Regions from separate parts of the Companilactobacillus ginsenosidimutans genome, predicted to be linked through region 1. Evidence: riboswitches for the same ligand, from Rfam matches in the RefSeq annotation. Region 1 holds a riboswitch; each other region holds the start of a gene.
The links. A riboswitch is a leader RNA that binds a small molecule or an ion and turns the genes downstream of it on or off. The one in region 1 is predicted to bind thiamine pyrophosphate.
Positions count from the first base shown of each region.

Region 2: another riboswitch for thiamine pyrophosphate. It lies ahead of thiT (energy-coupled thiamine transporter ThiT); the one in region 1 lies ahead of thiW (energy coupling factor transporter S component ThiW).
Region 3: another riboswitch for thiamine pyrophosphate. It lies ahead of thiM (hydroxyethylthiazole kinase); the one in region 1 lies ahead of thiW (energy coupling factor transporter S component ThiW).
Region 4: another riboswitch for thiamine pyrophosphate. It lies ahead of tenA (thiaminase II); the one in region 1 lies ahead of thiW (energy coupling factor transporter S component ThiW).

Region 1 covers NZ_CP012034.1:1,660,960-1,666,798, forward strand. The annotation lists gene ABM34_RS08500 (ABC transporter ATP-binding protein) at 1-1,040, shown strand, start outside; gene ABM34_RS08505 (ABC transporter ATP-binding protein) at 1,040-1,969, shown strand; TPP riboswitch at 2,381-2,470, shown strand; gene thiW (energy coupling factor transporter S component ThiW) at 2,574-3,113, shown strand; gene thiM (hydroxyethylthiazole kinase) at 3,091-3,933, shown strand; gene thiE (thiamine phosphate synthase) at 3,926-4,543, shown strand; gene ABM34_RS08525 (DarT ssDNA thymidine ADP-ribosyltransferase family protein) at 4,604-5,665, opposite strand; gene ABM34_RS12945 (macro domain-containing protein) at 5,668-5,839, opposite strand, start outside.
Region 2 covers NZ_CP012034.1:315,146-320,984, reverse strand. The annotation lists gene ABM34_RS01815 (penicillin-binding transpeptidase domain-containing protein) at 1-909, opposite strand, end outside; gene ftsL (cell division protein FtsL) at 906-1,271, opposite strand; gene rsmH (16S rRNA (cytosine(1402)-N(4))-methyltransferase RsmH) at 1,287-2,237, opposite strand; gene mraZ (division/cell wall cluster transcriptional repressor MraZ) at 2,227-2,658, opposite strand; gene ABM34_RS13030 (DUF4044 domain-containing protein) at 2,894-3,013, shown strand; gene thiT (energy-coupled thiamine transporter ThiT) at 3,066-3,638, opposite strand; TPP riboswitch at 3,685-3,785, opposite strand; gene minD (septum site-determining protein MinD) at 3,815-4,615, opposite strand; gene ABM34_RS01785 (septum site-determining protein MinC) at 4,618-5,280, opposite strand; gene mreD (rod shape-determining protein MreD) at 5,277-5,819, opposite strand; gene mreC (rod shape-determining protein MreC) at 5,819-5,839, opposite strand, start outside.
Region 3 covers NZ_CP012034.1:1,176,397-1,182,235, forward strand. The annotation lists gene ABM34_RS06205 (hypothetical protein) at 1-655, opposite strand, end outside; gene thiE (thiamine phosphate synthase) at 722-1,363, opposite strand; gene thiD (bifunctional hydroxymethylpyrimidine kinase/phosphomethylpyrimidine kinase) at 1,353-2,180, opposite strand; gene thiM (hydroxyethylthiazole kinase) at 2,173-2,973, opposite strand; TPP riboswitch at 3,045-3,144, opposite strand; gene brxL (protease Lon-related BREX system protein BrxL) at 3,198-5,258, opposite strand; gene pglZ (BREX-1 system phosphatase PglZ type A) at 5,273-5,839, opposite strand, start outside.
Region 4 covers NZ_CP012034.1:2,081,544-2,087,382, forward strand. The annotation lists gene ABM34_RS10425 (ABC transporter ATP-binding protein) at 1-355, opposite strand, end outside; gene ABM34_RS10430 (ECF transporter S component) at 364-954, opposite strand; TPP riboswitch at 1,065-1,154, opposite strand; TPP riboswitch at 1,302-1,403, shown strand; gene tenA (thiaminase II) at 1,441-2,118, shown strand; gene ABM34_RS10445 (glycoside hydrolase family 13 protein) at 2,150-3,820, opposite strand; gene ABM34_RS10450 (SLC45 family MFS transporter) at 3,823-5,232, opposite strand; gene ABM34_RS10455 (LacI family DNA-binding transcriptional regulator) at 5,426-5,839, shown strand, end outside.

The DNA of each region.
Region 1 (5,839 bases):
TACTAGACGTAAAAAACTTACATGTAGACTTTTCAACCTATAACGGTACAGTCAAAGCTATTCGTGGCGTTGATTTTCATCTAAATGACGGTGAGACTCTTGCTATTGTTGGTGAGTCCGGATCAGGTAAATCAGTTACAGTTCGTTCAGTTTTACAATTATTAGCTTCAAACGCCAAGATTAGCCAAGGAGAAATTCTCTATCACGGCGAGGACCTATTAAAAAAGTCTGAAAAGGAAATGGACAACCTTCGTGGAAATAAAATTTCGATGATATTCCAAGACCCTATGACTTCTCTAGATCCAACAATGACAATTGGTAAGCAAGTTGCAGAACCACTTTTGATTCACAATGAAATGTCAAAAGCCGACGCAATGAAACGTGCCGAAGAAGTTTTGAGATTAGTTGGTATTCCTAATCCTAAAGCTAGAATGAAAGACTACCCTCACCAATTTTCAGGTGGTCAACGTCAGAGAATTGTTATCGCAATCGCTATCGTTGATTATCCAGAAATTTTAATTGCTGATGAACCAACCACAGCGCTTGATGTTACTGTTCAAGCTCAAATCATCGACTTGTTGCGTGAGCTTCAATTAAAAATTGGTACATCCATCATCTTTATCACCCATGACCTTGGTGTTGTGGCTGGTATTGCTGACCGTGTAGCAGTTATGTATGCTGGTAAGTTTGTTGAATACGGAAGTGTTGACGAAGTCTTCTACGATCCACAACATCCCTATACTTGGGGACTTTTGGATTCAATGCCTACCCTCGACACAAGTACACAAAATCGTTTGAACTCAATTCCCGGAACACCACCTAACTTATTGCATCCACCAGTTGGTGACGCATTTGCACCTAGAAATGCCTATGCCATGGAAATTGACACTGAAGAGCAACCACCATTCTTCAAAGTTTCAAAAACGCATTATGCTGCAACTTGGTTGTTGCACCCTGATGCACCAAAAGTTACACCACCTGAATCAATCCAAAAGCGTTTTGAAAAATATCAATCAATGATTGGAGGAGACGTTAAATAATGGCTGATGAAAGAGAACCTATCGTTCAAGTTAGAAACCTCAAACAATATTTCAACATCGGTAAACCTAATGAAGTTAAAGCTGTCGATGACGTCTCCTTTGATATTTATAAAGGCGAAACCTTTGGTCTAGTTGGTGAATCCGGTTCTGGTAAGAGTACAACTGGACGTAGTATTATCCGCTTGTACAACCCAACTAGTGGAGAAATTTTGTTCAAAGGTAAAGATATTAGCAAGATCAAAAATCACAGCAGCCAGATGAAAGATTTCCGCCGCGACATGCAAATGATTTTCCAAGACCCTTACGCATCTTTGAACCCTAGAATGAAAGTTAAAGACATTATCGCTGAAGGTTTGGACATTCACGGTATTGCTAAAAATGATGATGAGAGAACACAAAGAGTTGAAGAGTTACTCGACATGGTTCATTTGAATCCTGAACATATGACTAGATACCCTTATGAGTTTTCTGGTGGTCAGCGTCAAAGAATTGGTATCGCCAGAGCTTTAGCTGTTGATCCCGAGTTCATCATCGCTGATGAACCAATCTCAGCACTTGATGTGTCTATCCAAGCTCAAGTTGTTAACTTGATGCAAGATATCCAAAAGGAACGCGGTTTGACTTATATGTTTATCGCCCATGATTTGTCGATGGTTAAATATATTAGTGACCGTATTGCTGTTATGTACAGCGGCAAAATCGTTGAGTTGGCTGACTCGGATGAGATTTACAACCATCCACTTCACGCTTACACTCAGAGTCTTTTATCGGCTATTCCTGTTCCTGATCCTGAGATCGAAAAGACTCGTCGTCGTATCGATTTTGATCATTCTAAGCATTTCAATGATGCTCAGCATTTCCAAGAGGTTCTGCCTGGGCATTGGTTGTATTGTGACGATGCTACTGCAGCATCGTATAAGAACAACTAAATTTTAGGTTATTGCGGTTCACTGCCGTTCTCCGGGTAGGTTCGGCGGTGGCTGGAACGCTGTGAGCCGATTTTGAGGTTTTTCACAAACCGAAAAATCTCAAAACTCGACTTTGTTGTAAACGAGGCCTTTGCCTCGTCAACAACAACGCCACGGCTGAGCCACCGGCGAACCTACCCTGCGAACTAGTCAACAGCAAACTTCTAAAATTAGCAGTTCTTAAACCTAACCACAGTTCAATAGCCACATTCCGACTAATTCAGTTGGAGTGTGGCTATTTTTTTATTTCACTTCTTTTTTTATTTCCCTAATTTAACAATCTTATTAATAATTACTGTATTCAATTTATTGTATTTCATAAATTATCATGAGATATACGTTAAACATGATATACTGATATCACAATTGAATACGAAACATTTGGGGTGCACAAACGCTGAGATTATACCCATTGAACCTGATACGGCTAACACCGGCGCAGGAAAATGTGAAATGATTTTTTATGTTGATTTGTGCCTGTCGTTACGTTTTTTAGCGACTGGCATTTTTTTGTTTGTGGAACTCTGTCTATTTCTATTCAAAATTATATTAAGGAGTTTCACTTATGGTTAATTCTTCAAAGACTCAAAAGCTTACTATCCTAGCGATGATGATTGCTTTGGATGTTGTTCTTTCCCCTATTTTCCGAATTGAGGGTATGGCTCCTATGTCTAGTGTGATCAATGTCACTGGAGCTGTTTTGATGGGTCCATCTTATGTTTCCGTTATGGCTTTAGTCTGTGCTGTTATTCGGATGACTATGATGGGGATTCCACCTCTCGCTTTGACTGGTGCTTTCTTTGGCGCACTGTTAGCTGGTCTTGGTTATCGTTATACTCATAAGATCTGGGGTGCTATGTTGGGCGAAATTATTGGGACTGGTTTAATTGGATCTCTCACCTCTTTCCCGGTTATGGTTTGGTTTACTGGTAATAGCAATGGTATGTATTGGTTCTTATATACTCCTAGATTCTTTGGTGGAGCTATTTCTGGATCAATTATTGCCTTTATCGTTTTGTACAAGTTAAAGGACACTCGTCCCTTTTTGCGAGCTCAATCTTTATTCCAAGGAGTAATAAAGAATGGAAAATTACAGCCAAAATGATTCGATATCTAAACTTGTTAAATGCAAGTTTCCACTTAGTCATAGTCCATTAGTACACTGCATCACTAATGAAATCACAATTGAATCTGTTGCTAACGCTCTGTTGTATATTAATGCAAAACCTGTGATGGTAGCTGATATCAGAGAATTTCCTGAACTTTTTGAACAAATCGATAGCCTGTTTTTGAATCTAGGACACATTTCTCCTGAACGAGAAATTGCTTTATTGGAAGCCGGCAAAATGGCGTCTTCAATGAGAATTCCATTTGTCATTGATTTGGTTGGAATTGTTATTTCTAAAATTCGTTTTGATTTGTCAAAGGAACTATTGGATTTCAAACCAACAATTGTCAAAGGTAATATCTCCGAAATGCGAACTTTTTGCGGATTATCAAGTCACGGTCGTGGTGTTGATAGTGCTTCGTCTGATCAATCTTCGAATTCTGTCGATGAATTAATGAATGCAATGTTTGAAAAAGCTCAAAATCATCCCGAGACCACCTTTATTGCCACAGGAGCTACCGACTTGATTGTTTCCAAAAACTCCCGGTTAGAGCTTAAAAATGGCGTTCCCGAACTAGACAGATTTACTGGCACTGGTGATATTGTTGGTGCATTAATGACTGCGTTAGTTGAACATGAGCACGATGGATTAGTTGCTGGTGTTGCCGCGATTAGTTATTTGAACATTTGTGCTGAGAATGCCATAGAAAGTACTGAAGGCCTGGCTGATTTTCGTCAAGAAACACTTAATCAACTGTCCTTACTGATAAATAATGAATACTGGTATGAATCAATTCGAGGTGCTCTACATGCTTGATATGAGTTTGTATTTAGTGACAGCTAGATACGCTTATTCTGATGAAAAATTTTTCTCAATAATCGACGAAGCTTGTCGTTCTGGTGTTACCATCGTCCAATTGCGAGAGAAGGATGTTACAACAAGAAGGCTATTTGATCTGGCTATCAAAGTTAAACAAATTACTGACAGATATCATGTTCAGTTAATCATCGATGATCGAATTGATATTTGTTTAGCGGTCGAAGCATCTGGTGTTCATATCGGTGACGATGAAATGCCGATTGATATATCACGAAAATTACTTGGACCGGACAAAATTCTCGGTGTTTCGGCTAAAACAGTTGAACGTGCAAAATATGCAGAGCAATTTGGTGCCGATTATCTTGGAACGGGTGCTATCTTTCCCACCGAGACAAAGGTTATTACTAAACACACTGACATTAGGACTCTGGATGAAATCACAAAATCGGTCGACATCCCTGTTGTGGCCATTGGCGGAATCAATACTTCAAATGTTGGATCATTCAGCAATATTCCTATCGCTGGAGTTGCTGTTGTTAGTGAAATTATGAAATCTAAAAATGTTTCTCAGACGGTATCTGAATTAAAAACTACGATTAACAAGTAAAAGACCAATTCCACAATAAACTGGAATTGGTCTTTTAATATCAACTAATCAATCATTAAATTAATATGGCATATCATCGGTTGTATCGCATTTACCTTCATATGCAATATGATTATCGATTAACATTTGCAATGTGTATGATTCAATTGGCTTTTGAAAATTACGCGTCATTTGCTGCTTTAATAAGGCTTTCTTGCCTTTTTGAGGCCAAGTGTACACATTTCCATCTGTGAAGATTTTAAGTTGTACATTCAAATAATTATCAGTATCATCTGGATTAACTGCATATTTAACATCCTCCCAGGAATCCAAAGGATACGGTTGATAACGATTATCATCAACATTATTAACTATTGAATATCCCTTAGAACTCAGAGTAACCTTTTTAACATAATTTCTATTGGAAAAATAAGTATTTGTATATGCAACACGTATTTTCGAATCTAAATTAGTTATATTTTCCTTATGAAGCAAATTTATTAGGGTTTCTTTCTCAGCTTCAGATCTTGTATAAATCCACCTTAGAGTATTAAGTTTTAGTGGATCCGGAACAACTATTTCAGCTTGTTTCTGATCAGTTAGCTCTTTTCTTTCCTCTTTTGTCATATCAGATGTCATTACATCATCAAAATAAATTTTATCAAAAGGTAATCTTTCAAATTCTTCTGGTGTATTCATATAATGTGGAGTTCGTTTAGTTGCCAACGAAAAATCTGTGAATTTGACTCCCGGAATCTCCAATAGAGTCGACATATCAAATAAGAAAAAAATTGGAATTGGACAATTTGCCGAAAAATCCTGATCTTTGATTTCAGCAGCAGTTTTAAATCCCTCGTTGTAATACTGTGTAGGTGTCTTTGGTCGAAAATATAGTCTAATCACTTTTTCTACTTCAATATCAGTCTGGTTAATTACGCCTAAATTTGCATTATCATTGGACATCTGAGAATTATGTTCAACAAAGTATCTAGAATGTATCTTTTTGTTTTTCAATATTTCCATTGCATTATCAATATCTGTGAAATGAAAGGCGTATTTTGGCCAATAACGTCGTTTTGACTTTCTGAGCCCAGTCTTTTCTGAATCATTAACCAAATCTTCGATAATATCCTTATACCTCATAATTATTTATCTCTCCAAATATCAAGTTGAGTAGAATCATGTATCGCAAACGGTTGACGTTTAACATTTACTTTACTTCGATCTAGTAAACCTGATTGTCTCAGCGTAGGCACTCTTGACGATGAATTATCAAGAAATGTTGTAGATATTAACTCAATATAATCTATTTTCGAT
Region 2 (5,839 bases), 1.2 Mb from region 1:
TGAAGGATTAAACGTAGGACGCTGTGTAGCGGCCTTTATTTGACCAGTTTTTGAATCCATAACAAGTACTTGTAGGTCCTTTGGTTGATACTTATTTTGAACATTCTGAGTCAATATTTCGACATATTGTTGAATCTTACTGTCGAGAGTCAAATATACGTTTGAACCATTGACAGCTTGCTTTTCAACAACTTCCGAGCCAGGTAATTCATTCCCTTGAGAATCAATTTTTGTAATTTTTTTACCGCCTGTACCAGATAAAACTTTATTATACGAGCGTTCAATTCCCATTAATCCACTAATATTTGTGTTCGGATCATTAATATTGTTTTGTTGTGTAATACCAACTTGGTTTGTAGCAAATACCCCATTAGGGTAAGCACGAGATGGATACTCATTAAACTTAATCCCCTGAAGGTGAAGTGCAGCAATCTTATTTTTAATTTCAATTGAAAGATTTCTACCTTCTGGACCAAATTCGACTTGATATTGTTTTTTATTGGTAGGATTCAAATAATCTAATATTTGTTTCTTTGATAGAGGTAAATATTTCGATAGCTCAAAGGCTGTTTTAACTTTGTCTTGAACATAATCTGGTTTACCCTTACTAGTTTTAGCCTTGGTAGATAAAACCGCGTACACGTCAAAAATACTCGAGTTACCGGCAATCATGTCGCCGTTAGTATCGAGTATGTCCCCACGTCTTGCATTAACTTGGTCAACATGTTGATATTTTTGTCGTGTCTTGTCCGCTAGATTAACTCCATCAAATTGCTTGCTTGTAGCAATTGAAACGAATCTAGAGGTAAAAATGATAAAACAAAAGGCAGTCAACACCACTATTACGATACCTACTGCAAAGTGATTGTTTCGTGCCTTATTGTGAAGAAGTTTTAAAAAGTTTTTCATTTCGCAACGTTCCTTACATTTTCATTACTCATCTTCAAGTTATGCTTTTTTGCAAAGCTTGATAATCTGTCATAACTTGTTAATTCTGAAACCTCTTGTTGTAAGTTAACGTTACTGGTGGTTGTATTGGATATTTGTGTTGTAACAGTGTCTAAACTGTTTTGTGCAGAAGTCATTGAAACTTTCATTGTAACCAAAGCTGTCATTAAACATAAAGTTAAAATTCCTAGACCGATCAATAAAAGTGATTCTGTCTTTGAAATAGCCACTTTGTGTGTAACGGCAATCTCTTGTGATTTGACTTGTGGTTCAGTTTCAACTGTTTCATAGCTTTGTAAGTTTCTGGCTGTACTTTCTAACATTTCCTACACTCCATATTAAATCTTTTCTACAACACGTAACTTCGCACTATGTGCTCTATTATTTTCTTCTAGTTCTTGATCATTTGGTGTAATGGGCTTTCGAGTGATCAGCTTGAGAGTCGGTTGAATATCTTTTGGAATTACAGGAAGGCCTCTTGGAACATCTACCTCTGATTCTTCCTTAAAAGTATGTTTAACTATGCGATCCTCTAGGGATTGGAACGTGATAACACTTATTCTACCCCTAGTTTCTATCAAATCAATCGCTTCTGTTAAAGATTTCTCAAGTGAGCCAAGCTCGTCATTGACTGCTATACGTATAGCTTGGAAAATTCTCTTAGCGGGATGACCGCCTGTACGCCTTCTCGCAGCTGGGATTGAGTTCTTTACGATGTCCGCCAATTCCAGTGTAGAAGTTATCCGATGGTCGTCACGAGTGCGTTCTATCGACCTTGCAATTTGTTTTGAAAATTTTTCATCACCATACTTAAAGAAAATTCTCACTAAGTCATTATATGGCCAATCATTGACAATTTTCTCTGCATCGAGTTCTTGACGTTGATCCATTCTCATATCTAATCTAGCTTCTTTTTTATAGCTAAATCCACGAACTGCATCATCAAACTGTGGTGAAGAAACTCCAAGATCATAAACAATCCCTGTTACTTCAAAAACATTTAATTCGTTCAAACGTTCTTGCATGTTCTCGAAATTGTCTCGAATTAAAACCAATTTATTATCTCCAATGATTTTTGGATCATTTTCGATTTCCTCACCAGTTTCAATTGCACTCTCATCACGATCAAAAGCATATACGGTACTATTGTGCACACGACTCAATAATTCTTTAGTGTGTCCACCGCGTCCAAAGGTTGCATCAACGTACGTTCCGTTGTCCTTTGGCGCAAGCATGTCAATTGTCTCTTTTAAGAGAACTGTTTTGTGTGTAAATTCATTAGAAGTCAAAGTCTGTCATCTTCTCCGAAATATCTTCAAAGTTCTCTTCTGCCTCTTGATTGAATTTATTCCAATTCTCTTCGTCCCAAATTTCGATTCGATCAGATACTCCCACGATCACACAATTCTTTTCTAATTTAGAAAACTTGATCAGTGGAGCCGATAAATTGATACGTCCTTGCTTATCGAATTCCACTTCAGTAGCTGCCGAATAAAAGAATCTGGTAAAGGCACGAGCATCTTTTTTCGTTAATGGTAATTTGTCGAGTTGAGCTTCAAGTTTTGTCCATTGGTCCATGGGATATCCAAAAAGACATCCGTCCATTCCACGTGTGACCACAAAGGATTCACCAATTTCTTGGCGGAATTTTGATGGAACTATTATTCTTCCCTTTGCATCAATTGTGTGATGAAATTCACCCATGAACATCTAAAGCTCACCTCAAATCTTTAACACTTTCTAATTTACCACAATTTACCACAATTAACCACACGAACTTAGAATAATCATATTATGTTTCAATATATTGCTCAAAAGCCTTCTATATCACTGATTATAAAAAGTGGTGACTGGTGGGGGGAATATTACCAAATTTTAAGGAAGTTGCATAAAACCGCTAGGTGAAGTAATATTGCAAATATAATTACACTAGGTGGTGTCAGTTTTGAACGATAAAAAGCCGAAGAGTACTTTATCTAAAATCATTCAAGGAGTTGTTTGGTTGATGATTATTGTTACCCTTCTTGGTGTAGTGCTTGGAATTGTACCAGGATTACTACAATAAATAACAAAAAGAGTCGCATCGAGAATTCTCGATGCGACTCTTTTTTATAAGTTTATTTCTTTACCATAATTAATTGATTAAATACTTTGTGCAAAATAATTACTAAGACCAACATCATTATCATATTGGCAATAAAACTACCACCATTAATTACTAATGAATATATCCAAGGATTCATTCCCTTTGGAGCAAAGGCCGCCCAAAAAATACCACCAGCTATGAAGTGAAATAAATATTTTACTGAAAAGCCTAAAGCACTGAATGCCAAAATCCACCCCAGTGAATTTTTACCATTAGAAATCGTCTGTTTGACTTTGTAACTGCCCAGTCCAATTAATCCAATTGCTCCAAATGCAATTGGATACTCAATAAACCCCTGCAGTGGGTTCATGACACTTCCCGTGCTAAGCCCACGCAATAACATATCCAGTAATCCCCACACCAGTCCAGCCATTAACCCCGCCTTTAATCCACGACGCAATGCAAAAATGGCCATTGGTATTAATCCATAAACTACTTCGATAGATGAAATTCCAACTGAATGCGGGACAAATGCTAGCGCTTGTGCAGCAGCAGTTACAATAGCACCTTCAGTTAATATGATTAATTCCTTATTTTGTGCCATAAAAAAAACTCCCTTGGAATTGTCATCACAAGGAAGTTACGTACATTTGTAAGTTTAAACACTATCCCTACGCATGCATTAACATAACAGGTTTTCAGGGTCTGATAATAATCACTCTCAGCCAAAATGGCTCCCCTCGTGCTGACTATTTAATTTTAACGACATTATAACTACAACTAGTTATTTCGTCCAAACATTCGGCTCATAAATCCGCGTTTCTTAGGTGTGTCGAATAATGTTAACGGAACATTCTCACCTAACATACGGCGAGCAATATTCTTATAACCACGTCCGGCATCACTATTAGGATCAGAAACAACGGTTTCACCAGCGTTTGAAGAAGAGATAACTTCATCTTCATCAACTATAATTCCGATTAATGGAATTCCTAAATGATTAACAATATCTTCAATTTTCATTGAAGTACCTTCGTTGATCATGTTCTTTCTAATTCTATTGATAATTAAATGTGGTGTAATTGGCATCTCAAGACTTTCCAAAATACCAACAACACGATCAGAATCACTAACCGATGCTATTTCGGGATTCGTCACAACTAAAGCTGCATCAGCAGAATTAACGGCATTTTTGAATCCATATTCAATTCCAGCTGGACAATCAATCATGACAAAATCGAATCTTTGTTTTAAATATTCAATAATTGTACTTACTGCTGCATTGTCCAAAACATATTTATCAGAAAATTGTGATGCAGCCAGAAGATATAAATTATCTCCGAATCTTGGATCCCTAACCAGAGCCTGTGATAAAACTACTCTTTCTTGGGCAACATCGACAATGTCATATACTATTCTATTGGTTAATCCAAGGACTGCATCCAAGTTACGAAGTCCTATATCTAAATCGACCATACAGACTTTTTTCCCCATAGATGCTAACTCTGTACTGACATTAGCTGTGGTAGTTGTTTTTCCAACTCCACCCTTACCGGATGTCACAACAATAGAAATTCCCATAACTACTCGGTCCTCTTTCTTGTTTCATTAATTACGTCTTTAAATTCTTTTAAGTCTTCCACACTAATCGTATGAAGATCATCAATATGTGCAAATTTATAATTAGTAAACTTATCAGCATTATCTTCAGTAACAATTTCAACAACATCAGCAATTCGATATTGGGCACCACCGTTTAAGTTTCCAATAATAGCAGCATTAGTATTGTCAGGATAACCTGCTTGAACAATACCATGGACTTCACCCAAAAGATAAATTGATCCATCTGTTGATATTTGAGAACCATCATGTAAGGTACCAAGGAACAAGATATCCCCTTGATACTCAACTTTTTGCCCACTTCGAATAATTCCAGTTTCAATATTAAATTTGTTATCTTCGATCAATTTATCTGATTCAGTCTTTAAAATAACATTAGATTCAATATTTACTAGTTCAATTTGGGGATACTTTGAAAAGATATTTCTTACACGAGCTGTTTGTTCTTCATCAAAAAGACGATTACCAGTTTTAACTGTAAATTGAATAACATCATCTTCGTCAGTTCCAATAGTCTGTTCGACAATCATATTCTTGAGTTGCTTCATGGCATCTTCAAAATCACATGAATCATCAATGATTACTGAAAAACCATCTTTACTACCTTTAAGAGTGACATCACTCATTTGGTTCCCCTCCTATACTTAACTAGCCAATCACTAAGATTGGCAAAAGGAACATATAAAATAAAGAATACTATTATATTCCAAAGCAAAGTTGGACCGAGAATATAGGTAATAAAATCACCTATATCGGCTGATGCAAGCTTGAATAATTTTTCAAGCAGGAATACACCAGTCTCTAAAGCAGTTAAAGACAAGAAATAAATTGATGTCTCATATCCGACTGAAGTTTTGGTAAATAAAAATTTATAATGATCAATTCCCACTAAAATAAGTGGCAACAATACTGTGTACAATCCGATTATCCCAAAATAATATGAATCGTAAATGACACCAAATACTATTCCATAAACTAGTATCGTTCTTCTACTATCGAGTCTCGTGGTGAGCATGACCAGTACCATCAACATCAACTGGGGAACTATTGACATAGTTCCTTTATTCATATTATTTAAAAAAGACCATTTCATCAAGCCATCAAAGTAAAATGCCAGCATAATAAAGACAACTTGACCTATCATCTTTTGTGTTTTAATAGGCATTATTTTTCACCACTTACAGA
Region 3 (5,839 bases), 480 kb from region 1:
GCCTTGTGTAGCGGATTGAGAACATTAAAATTACGAGTACTACTAGGAATATTAGTGCCAATACTAATTTTGAAGGATTGTGGATACTAATCTTATAGTCACTGTTTGAATAAAAATCAATTTGGCGTTTCATATAAATCCCACCAAACCAGCTAAAGACGAAGACAATTGCCAAAAATCCAAACGCTAAATTCAAAATTTGCATCTTATCTGAAAGATATCCGATTGCAACTAGAATAATCATGGCAACTAATGCGGCCATCCAATGATTTATAGTTATCTTAAAATTCTCATCTAGTTTTCCACGTGACCTCATCGTTAAAAAATATGGCCAGATCCAACTTGATGAAAGTCCTAGGAGTATTCCACCGAGAATTCCAAAAAATGGATTGCCCGCAAACAACATTGATAATGAACCAATAATCCCCGTGACGTTCGAGACGTTTAACATTGTTGCTGCGGTCCAATTTATATAGACAGTTAGCAACATGCCAATACATCTGAATGTATATAGCATTAAAAAAGGCAACGCATAAACTGGATTCCCACTATTTTGGGTATATAACATTAGACAAAAGAAATATGGAATGACCACCCCTGCATTTGCCAACAAATTTAATACGCCAACAGAAAAAGTTTCGAAATTTTGTCGCATAACTATAACCTCACAGTTCGTTACCCTGATTATACGCAAAAAGACGCATGTGTTTATCCATACGTCTTATTTGAATACATCTAAAACATTTTTTACACTTCGATTTATATCATCAGTCTGTGTGACTAAAGTAATGAATGCCGCACCAACAGCTCCATTATTCTTTAACGATTGTAAGTTGGTGTTGTCAATACCACCGATTGCTACGATTGGCACATCACTAATATTCACCATATCTTCCATCAGTTCTAGTCCCATCGGAGCCACTGCATCAGGCTTCGAATTTGTGGAAAATATTGGTCCAGCGCCGATGTAATCGACACGATCTATTTCGTTAGCAATTTCGGTTTGCTCAATGGTCTGACAAGATAGTCCAATCATCATATCCGGATTGGCATCCCGAACCACTTTCGTAATTCGCTCATCTTTTTGTCCAACGTGAACCCCGTCAGCATTTAACTTGTTTGCCAAATCGACATCGTCATCAACAATAAAGGAAATTTGTGCGTTATTACAAATATCACGAAGTATCACACCTAGTTGATAACGCTGCTCATCATTTAGCTTGGATTCACCTTTATCACGATATTGAAAGGCGGTAATTCCGGCAGCGATTGCTTCATTCAATATAGCTGGTAAATCTCGGTCACCAATATCTTGAGTTCCACACACAAAATAAGCTTGAAGCATTTCTGATTTAAATTTCATCGAAGGCACCCTCGGCATTATATGCCCAGTGGTTTAGTGGACCGTGACCATGACCAACTTGAATGGTATTTTTAATTGCTGCCTCAACAAAATCTTTTCCATATAAAATGGCAGATTTCATATCATCGCCTAATGCCAGTCTTGAAACTATCGCAGACGAAATTGTATCGCCCGTTCCGTGGGTTCTGATTGTGTGAACTCTCTTGCTGCTCATCTTGAAACTCTCACCATTTTCCAAAAGCACAACATCACGAACCATTTCTGAATCGCCATGGCCACCTTTGATCAAAACATTTTTGGCTCCCAAATCTTGAATCTTCTTGGCGGCAACGAGCATCCCACTTTGACTTTCAATCTTACTGCCAATCAAACGCTCAGCCTCGGGCATATTTGGTGTAACTAATGTGGCAAGCTTGATCAATTTATTTTTGATAGCATCAATACCTTCATCAGAAAGTAATTGTGAGCCACCTTTAGCAATCATAACTGGATCCAATACGAATGGACCAAAGTCATATTTCTTCAAATTGTCATAAACGACTTCAACATGTTCAGCATCAGCCAACATTCCGGTCTTACAGGCCTTGATTTTGAAATCATCGTTTAATGAAGCAAACTGTTCCGAAATCAATTTTGGAGAAATTGCCTGAAAATTCTGAACACCAATTGTATTTTGCGCCGTCACAGCGACAACCACTGCAGTCGAAAAGACACCACATTCCTGCATTGTCTTCATGTCAGCCATAATACCAGCACCGCCACCACTGTCAGTTCCAGCGATGGTCAATGCTTGTGGAAAGCTATTTACATCATTCATCATATTTCCCCCATCTCTTTATATCTTCAGTATTAATCGTATAAAGTTGATCAAGTAAACGTGTTGAAAAGGCAGCAGGTCCAATATTTGGTGTTTCTGTCATTACTAGTTCTCCAGCTAATCCAAAAATAAGACATGCCATCTTGGCACCTTCAAAATAGTTACCATCAGAAACAGCTGCGAATACTGCGATAATAGATGAAAGCATATCGCCAGTACCCACTCTTGTTGTAAAAATCTTATTTCCGTTAAACGTGTGTGAAATTAGGTCTCTAGTGGCAATTGTGTCAGTGACACCAGTTACGACTGTTACGCAATCAAACTTTTTCGAACAGGCTTTGGCAATTTCATCGACGGACTTAGTTTGCCCCTCATCGATTGAATCAATACCTTTGGCGGACCATGAAACTCCAACTAAACTGGCAATCTCACCAGCATTACCACGAATAATCGTTGGCTTGGCTACTTTGAATAAGTCCTCAACGAATGCCAATCGTTCTGGTACTGCTCCGATTCCGACTGGATCAAGTACAACTGGCTTGTTGAAATCTAATGCTAGTTTCAACAGATCTTTGCTAAGCTCATTTTGACGTTCGTCGAGCGTCCCGATGTTGATGCAGACGCCACTTGCCATCTGGGCAAGGGTCTTCAACTCTGCATCGTAATTTGTCATTAATGGAGACGCTCCAATGGCGCTAATTCCATTGGCGACATCACTTTGAGTAACTGAATTCGCAATATTTAAAATCATCGGATTGTCAGTTCTAACTTTTTGCAATAAATCGAGTTTCATCGTAAATTCCTCCAAAAGTACAAAAAAAGCCACGGTTCTAATCGTAGGATTAAGAATCGTGGCATAAGTTTGCCCAGATTATCGCACTTTCCTACGCAAGCATTAACTCACAGGTTCAAAGGGATCGGCATAGCCGTCTCAGTCTCTCTCGAAACACCCCTAGTGCTAAAGTATGATTTAAGTTTATCATGAAATTATTTAAAAATATAATATTTGGCGCAGATTTATTTTACACCCAATGCTTTGAATGCTGCATCTTCAATCGAATCATAAAAAATAACTGTAAATGCTCCCAATAATTCTGAAGGAACTGACCCTAAATCAGCAGCAGAAGTGTTAGGAATTAATATTTTCTTAGCACCTGAATCCAGTGCAACTTGCAAAGTATCTGCAAGATTATCAAGCTTCACCAGTGAACCACCAATTGTATGTTCGCCAAGAATAACCAAACTATCTAAAGTAGACTTACTCATTGAAATCGATACTAAGGCAATGTATGTAGCAAGTGACAATCTGCTGGTCATCTCACTATTATTCAGATTTACTGCATTTACCACATAATCATGAGTGGTTAAACTGATGCTTGAACTAACGGATTTTGAATTAGCTTTCAAATACTTGTATGCAGTATCCATGGCTTCCGATGCTTTATGATTTCCAGAGATCCCAGTTTTTTCAAATTTACCATTTCCGGCTATCATCTGAGTTTCAATTTTGAATAAACTCAATCGTTCATTTTTGTCATAGGTAACAGTATAAACTTGACCTGGTTTTTCTGTACCCTCGGGAATTAAACTATTGGATCCCTGCTCAGGCACTGAGACATAATGTTCCTCAAATGTTTCATTGTCGATGTACGAAAAATTAATGTCAAAAAATTCCATTCCACCAATTTTCTTTAATTGCTCTTTAACTCGCCGACGAAGTTCTAATGCAAACTCCAAAGCTTCTTGAACTTCGGGTTTGCCATATTCGCCATTTGGATATAGCAACTTCAACATGCCGGAGGTAGTCTTTCTAACAGCTATAGTGTCCCTCTGATTGAGTTGGCCACCCAACTTGAAGTATTTATCTATGGCATCGGAAAATGACTGCTTACGCAATTCTCGCATGATTTCAGCAAAGTAATCAGTTATTAATCCATATCCTTTTGTAAAGAATGATGGTTTGTATTTTGGAATTTCCCAACCAGGGATATAGGCATGAATCCTATCAAGAAATGCAGAATCAGTCGCCATAACCTCAGGAAATGGTTCAAACAAGTTAGAAGTTCGCATCACAACGTCAATGCTCTGATTAATATTACCGACAAAAACCATTGCTGCACTAGCTTGGATTTCATCCTTACCACGGGCAAATGATCCAGATGCCATGTAATCCTTCATGATTTGGACGCCATCTTTATCCTTGAAAGTGATACCAGCAACCTCATCAAAAGCGACGATATCCCACATTCCTACTAGTCCAACTTGTCTACGACCCATGTTGTAGAACAAATTTGCAACGGTCGTTTGTCCACCAGAAACTAAAATCGAATTTGGTGATAATTCTTTATAAACATGAGATTTACCAGTTCCACGGGGCCCAAGCTCAACCACATTATAATTATTTTCCACAAACGGTATTAACCTTGCCAAAAACAACCATTTTTCACGCTTTGAAAATTGTGTTGGTTCCATACCAATAGTACGTAAAATCAAATCCGTCCACTCATCCGTAGTGAACTCCGATCTAGCTTTATAAACTTCTGGCATATTTAAATCTGCGACTTGAATAGGTGTCAATGAGTCAACGACAAATGGAGATTCATTTTTATTATTCTCATCATAAGCATATCTCAAGCGAACAATGGACCAAATTCCTCCGCCAAGTAATCTTTCAAAGTCTTGAGGATATCTGCTGTCAACCGGCACTCCATCGATTCCTAGATTACTAAACAAGGCTTCATATCGATCAGCGTGTTCATTCAAATGAACAGTTAGTTTGTCGATTACAGTATATGAGCCAAGTTCACGAATTTTAGACTTAACTTTTTCAGCCTCATCAGGTCGAACATAATTATTTGCCAGAGTTTTCTTAACGTTCTCAACTCCACGCTCAATTTGTGCTTCATCAGTGCTGTTAGCATACATCCCCAACAAATATTCAAGGACATAAGTAGGGACATTTGCCCCTTCCTTAATCCGGTTGGTCAAATCTTTGCGAACAAATTTCCCTGGCAAGGTTTTTATCAATTTATCTAATAAAACATCATTTGTTGCTTCATTTGAATTTGAATCAGTCATAATTGTTCCTCTCGCTAAATGTCAAAACCAAATCCACCCGGAATCGTGATATCCATGATGTAAGGAATTGATTCAACAACTCCATTTCGCGTATTTTTAATAACTAAATAATATTTTTTAGACTTGTCATAAGTCCTATCTGCTAACACTATTTGCTTAGAGAAAATTCGATCCTGTACCGTCGAATCTTCACCTTTATTTGCATTCACTGTAACCTGACCTGAAATAAGTTGATTCTGGTCATCAACGAAATACAAACTATAAACAGCTGGCTTCACAGTTGCACTAACTGGTGTAACCTGCATCAGGCTAACTTTGACCTCTAGAGAAGTAATCTTATTTGAAGTGCTGACAATCGAAAGTTTAACATCTTCTTCATCAGTTTTACCCTTATTAGATTTAACTTCCAACAAAGGCACAATCATTTCTTGAGGTGAACTCCCACCATGAACGTAATTATATGATCCAGCGGATTTGAAAATATTAGCAGTAGTTGGATAATAAACGCTTCTATCATCATTATTATTCAAAATGTCTGATAGTTTTTGAGATCCAATTCCAGGTTCATCAATCGTCTCTGA
Region 4 (5,839 bases), 420 kb from region 1:
CAGAGCTTGGTATTCCAATGTTTTCCAATGTAAAAATAAATTCATTTTTGACGGTTGTCATTGAGAATTGATCAATTGGATTTTGAAATAATATTGCTACGTGCCGTGATACTTTTTGAATATCCCAATCACTAGTATCTTTGCCATCCAGAAACATTTCACCACTAGACAAATGTCCCGAATATTCTGGATATAAACCAGCAATAATTTTCATTAAAGTTGATTTACCACATCCTGAAGCCCCATACAAAATGTTGAAAGTTCCAGTTTTTAAAGTGAAATCCAGATTCTTGATGATATCAGGTTCGTCATTCTTATATCTAAATGTTAAATTTTTTATTGCTAGTTTATCCATACCGTCACCTAATCTCGGTTCAAGATACCTGATTTTTCAACTAATTTGTTGATCCAGTAAACCAAGATGCCGGCAAAGAATCCGATTGAGATGAAACGAACGATGAATAAAATAATTAAGAATCCAAAATTATATTTTAGGTATCCTTCACTGATCAAACTCCAGCCGAAGGATACAACTGTACCTGTGATTGCTGATAGGAGTAAACCAAATTTGTCGAATCTTCTGTAACCGGTCATTGTGAATCCAAGTCCACTACCTACACCTTGAATTAATCCAGAAATCAAGGTTGCGGCTCCCCATTGACCACCTAAAATCATTTCGACAAAACTACCTAGAATTTCACCGATTGTACAGGCAAGTACTTTTCTAGTTAACATCGCTGCTAATGGACCGGCAATCATCCATAATCCCAATAATAGGTCATTAGCTACGGGTGCTAACCCTACTGCTGATAACCCAGCCAATAGGAAGTTGTATGAAAGACTAGTTGCAAAAAAGATTGCACCACAGAAAACACCTGTTAATGCGATAAAGGCAACGTCTCTCAACGAGTAATTAAAAATTGAAGATTTGGTTCTTGAACTTTGTCTGTTCATAGTAAATCTGTCCCCTCAAAAAAGTTTTGTTAAAAGCTCCTTGAAAGAATATATTCACGAGGCGAAAAAAGACCAACCATTTATCTGCGTGTGCAAAAAATAGTTGGCCCCTAAATTATCCAATATCTTCCTACACTAATATTAATTAGATCAGGTTCAATGGGTTTAATCTCAGCCTTGCGGCACCCCAGATATATTTTTCGAAGAATGTTATAACAATTGCAAGCTTATCATGTAGCTCATGACGTGTAAAGCTAGTTATATTTATAGCAATTAAACGAATAATCGTTAAATCAATATTTTTCAGTATAAAATATGAAAACATGATATGATTACTCCAATCAAATATTAATCGCTAGGGGTGCATTAAAAATGCTGAGATTGTAAATGCCAATCCCTTTGAACCTGATTTGGTCAAAACCAACGTAGGAAAGTGATAATCCTTGCAGATTGATATTTGAAATATCAAGCAAGGTGGAATATAAAATGGAATTTTCTGAAAGACTAATTAAAAAAGGCCAGCCGATTTTGAAACAAATATTGAAACATCCTTTCGTTGAAGGAATAGGTCAGGGAGATGTTTCAAAAGATGCGTTGGCTTTTTATGTTGGGCAAGATTTTAATTATCTAAATGCATTTATGAAAGTTTATGCTGCAGCAATACAGAAATCCAATAGTCGTGATCAAATTCAACTTTTTACTAATCAAATCGAATTTACTTTGAACAGTGAAATCCAACCACACATCGATTTTTGTAAGGTCGCAGGTATTGAGTACTCGACAGTCCAGAATGATAAGCAAGCGCCAATGACATACCTATACAACGAGCACATGTATAATGCGGCAAGAACAGGAGACTTGATAGACGTTGTTGCATCTATGTTGCCATGTCCTTGGACATATTCAGTTATTGGGGAAACTTTGATTGAGCAGGGATCCTCGACAGAATCCAATCCATTTAAATCGTGGATTGATTTTTATGCTGGTGTTAACAGTGAAGATAAAATGTTGAGTGTTCAGTTGTTTGATATTTTGGATTTGGAAGCAAGTAAATATAGTGATGAAAAACTAAAAGAAGTTGAAGATAGATTTCTGAAAAGCTGTGAACTCGAATGGCATTTTTGGGATCAAGCTTATTATCAACGTGATTGGAAATTTGTATAAAAAAAGGTATCCGATAGGATACCTTTTTGAGTTAGTCAAATAAATAAACATTAGTTTCATATGGTCTAAGTGCCGTACCTTGATTCTCTGAATAGTTACCAATCAAACGTTTGCCGTCTGCTTGTTGATAGTCTCGTTCAACTGATTTATCGGTAAAGTTACTGATAACTAACAAAGTTTTACCTTCATAGTGGCGACGATAAGCAAATACTTCATTGTCCTCAGGATCGATTTCTTCATAATTTCCGTAAGTAATTAAATCACTATTATGACGTAAGCTGATTAACTGACGATAGTAATTATAAATTGAGTCTGGATCGTCAACTTGGCTCTTGGCGTTGATTTCCTTGTAATTAGGATTCAGTGCAAACCAAGGTCTTCCAGTTGTAAATCCAGCGTTATCAGAATCGTCCCATTGCATAGGTGTTCTGGCGTTGTCACGTGACATATTTTCCAAATATTTCAGCATGGTTGGACCATCGACAGCCTTATCTTTTTCGACCAATTGATGGTAAGCATTGATACTTTCGATGTCTTCATATTGGTCGAGAGATTTGTAGTGAACGTTGGTCTCGCCCAATTCTTCACCTTCATAGACGTAAGGTGTTCCTTGCATCATGTGAAGAGTTGTCCCAAGCATTTTGGCTGCTGTAACACGATATTTTGGATTATCTGTTGCAAACCGAGAAACAGCACGTGGTTGGTCGTGATTATTCCAGTAAAGACTGTTCCAGCCCTTACCATCAAGCTCAGTTTCCCAACGGGATAAAGCTTTTTTCAGGTCGACCAATTTGATAGGCTGGTCGTTCCACTTACCCAAACGTTTGTCAGGATTAGCTGCTAAATCAACATGTTCGAATTGGAAAACCATGTTCAATTCATTGGACTTCAATCCGGTGTATTCAATAGCGTCCTCAGGCGTTGAACCAGGCATTTCGCCAACGGTCATAATATCGTATTTCGAAAGAACTTCGTCATTCATTTCATGTAAAAATTCATTCAAACGTGGACCGTCAGATACTAGTGGTTCAACATTTCCATAGGAGGAACCTGCAGCTTGGGGAGCATCAGGCAATCCAGCAGGCTTGGATATTAAGTTGATAACATCCATTCTGAAACCGTCAATACCTTTATCAAGCCAGAATTTCATCAAGCTGTACACTTCTTGTCTGACTTTAGGATTTTCCCAATTCAAATCAGGCTGTCCTGGAGCAAACAAGTGGAGGTAATATTGACCACGTTTTGGTTCGTAAGTCCAAGCTGGGCCTGAGAAGTAAGAACCCCAATTGTTTGGTGCATGTCCATCAACGGGATCACGCCAAATATAATAATCTGAGTAAGAATTATCTTTTGACTGACGGCTTTGTTCAAACCATTCGTGTTTGTCAGAAGTGTGGTTAACAACTAAATCCATAACAATTTTTAAATCATCTTTATGTGCGGTATCAAGCATTTTGTCGAAGTCATCCATGCTGCCATAAACATCTTGGATTGAGCGATAATCACTAATATCGTAGCCATTATCTTTGTCAGGTGATTTGTAAATTGGATTAAGCCAAATTACATCAGCACCTAACTTTTTAATATATGGCAAACGTTGTGTTAGTCCAGGTAGGTCACCGACTCCGTCACCATTACTATCTTGATAACTACGTGTATAAACTTGATAAACGACTGAACCTTGCCACCAATTTTTTGTCATAACTACATTTCCTCCTCAGTTTTATTTGATAAAGATGGATGAATAACGCTGACTGCTAAAGAGCCAATTAAGAGTGCTCCTCCGGCAACAGCAATCATTCCGGGCATTGATTTTCCGACCATTGGGAAAATCACAAAGCTTAGTAATGAAGCAATAATTTGTGGTAAACAAATTCCACAATTGAATAATCCGAGATAAGCACCTTCGTTTTCACCGTTCAATGATTCTGTGAAAAGTGAAAGTGGTTGCGTTTGCATTGTTAGATACCAAATTCCAATTAGTACGAATGGAACGATTAATAGAAGTTGATTGTGGATGAAGAAAATTGATACAAATCCTAATCCACCAAGGATCAAACTTACTCTTAACCAGAATTTACGTTGGGTTGGTTTTGTGTGGGATAGAACTGCAAACCCCCAAACAACAGCGGCGATTGATTGAACACAAGTCATGATTCCAAACCAATTACCGGCAGCTTGATAGCCAGCTGAAGATGCATTAGAAGTGTGCCAAACATTCTGCGCAATCGCACCAGTTCCGTATGTGCACAAATATTGGAACGCGAACCAGTTGAAAATCTGCACTACAAAAATTTCCCAAAAAGATTTTGGAGCTGTCTTAACTAATTTCCAGAGGCTGACGGATTTCTTGTGTGCGTTGACGTCGATGTGATGATAGCCGGCATAAGTTGCTGGATCATATTCGTGGACGGAGAAGATTGTGTAGAAAGCTGTGATTAAAAGAATTCCTGCTCCGATATAAAATGCTAATCGAAGTGATAGTGGAACTGTTCCTTTGGCGGCAACGTTTGAAACACCAAACCATGTTAATGCGAAGGGGAGAATTGTTGCTAAAACTCCACCTAGGTTTGAAAATGATTGTTGCCATGACCATGCTAAGTCTTTTTGATCTTCGTTAACCATGTCACCAATGATCATTTTGAATGGTTGCATACAAACATTAGAAGACAAGTCCATAAATAAGACTGATATTGCACCGAACCAAAGGGCTGCAACTGAAGCAAATCCGAGTCCAAAGTTTCCACCATTTGGTAAGAGAATCATTACTAGAGCGGCGATTGGAGCACCAATTAACAAGTAAGGCATCCGACGTCCGAACTTATTCCAAGTTCGATCGGAATATTTACCGATTAAAGGCTGGACAATCATTCCGGCAAGTGGTGGCAGAATGAAGAAGAATCCTAGTTTCGTTGGATCAGCACCGATGGTTTGGAAAATTCTTCCCATCTGTGATGATTGCAACGAGAACGCCATGTTGACTCCAAAAAATCCGAAAGTCATTGCGAAAATTGTTCCCATTGATAAATTTGGTAGTGAGTTTTTTGAAACTGAGTTTTTGACCGAAGCTTTTTTGGTAGGTATATCAGTTTCGAGTGCTTTATTATCGACCATAAGTAGTCCCCCTAAAAACTTATTTGTATTTTTGAAAATGTATTGCAACCGGTTTCATTGATGATAGTAACATTTTACACAAACGTTTACAATGGCTTTGTATCAAAAACACAAACGTTTGCGTAGAAATATACATTTCAAGACGCTAATAGAGTAGAATAGAGATTAACAAATATAAGAGGAGGAATTTGCCTTGGCTGCAACTATTAAAGATATCGCTCTAAAAGCCGGAGTATCGGCTGCAACAGTTTCACGAGTTCTCACTAACAAAGAGGGCTTTTTTGGTGATAAGACTGCCAAGAAAGTGCGGGACGCTGCCAAAGAGTTAGGCTATCGGAAAAACACGTCGGCAATGGAATTAGTAACCAAAAAAAGTAATGATCTAGCAGTTATCGTCAACGCCACTAAGACAAATTTCTCCAATTCAATCATTGACGGAATTCAAGAAACCGCCTTCCCTGAAAATTTGAACGTCATCATTTTATATGCCGGGGATGAAGATTCTGAACGACAAAAAAGAGCCATCAACACAGTGGTTGAGCGCTCAGTAATGGGAGTTTTATTGTTATCAGTTGATTTAGCACCAGAGAATTTGGAAATTTTGCAG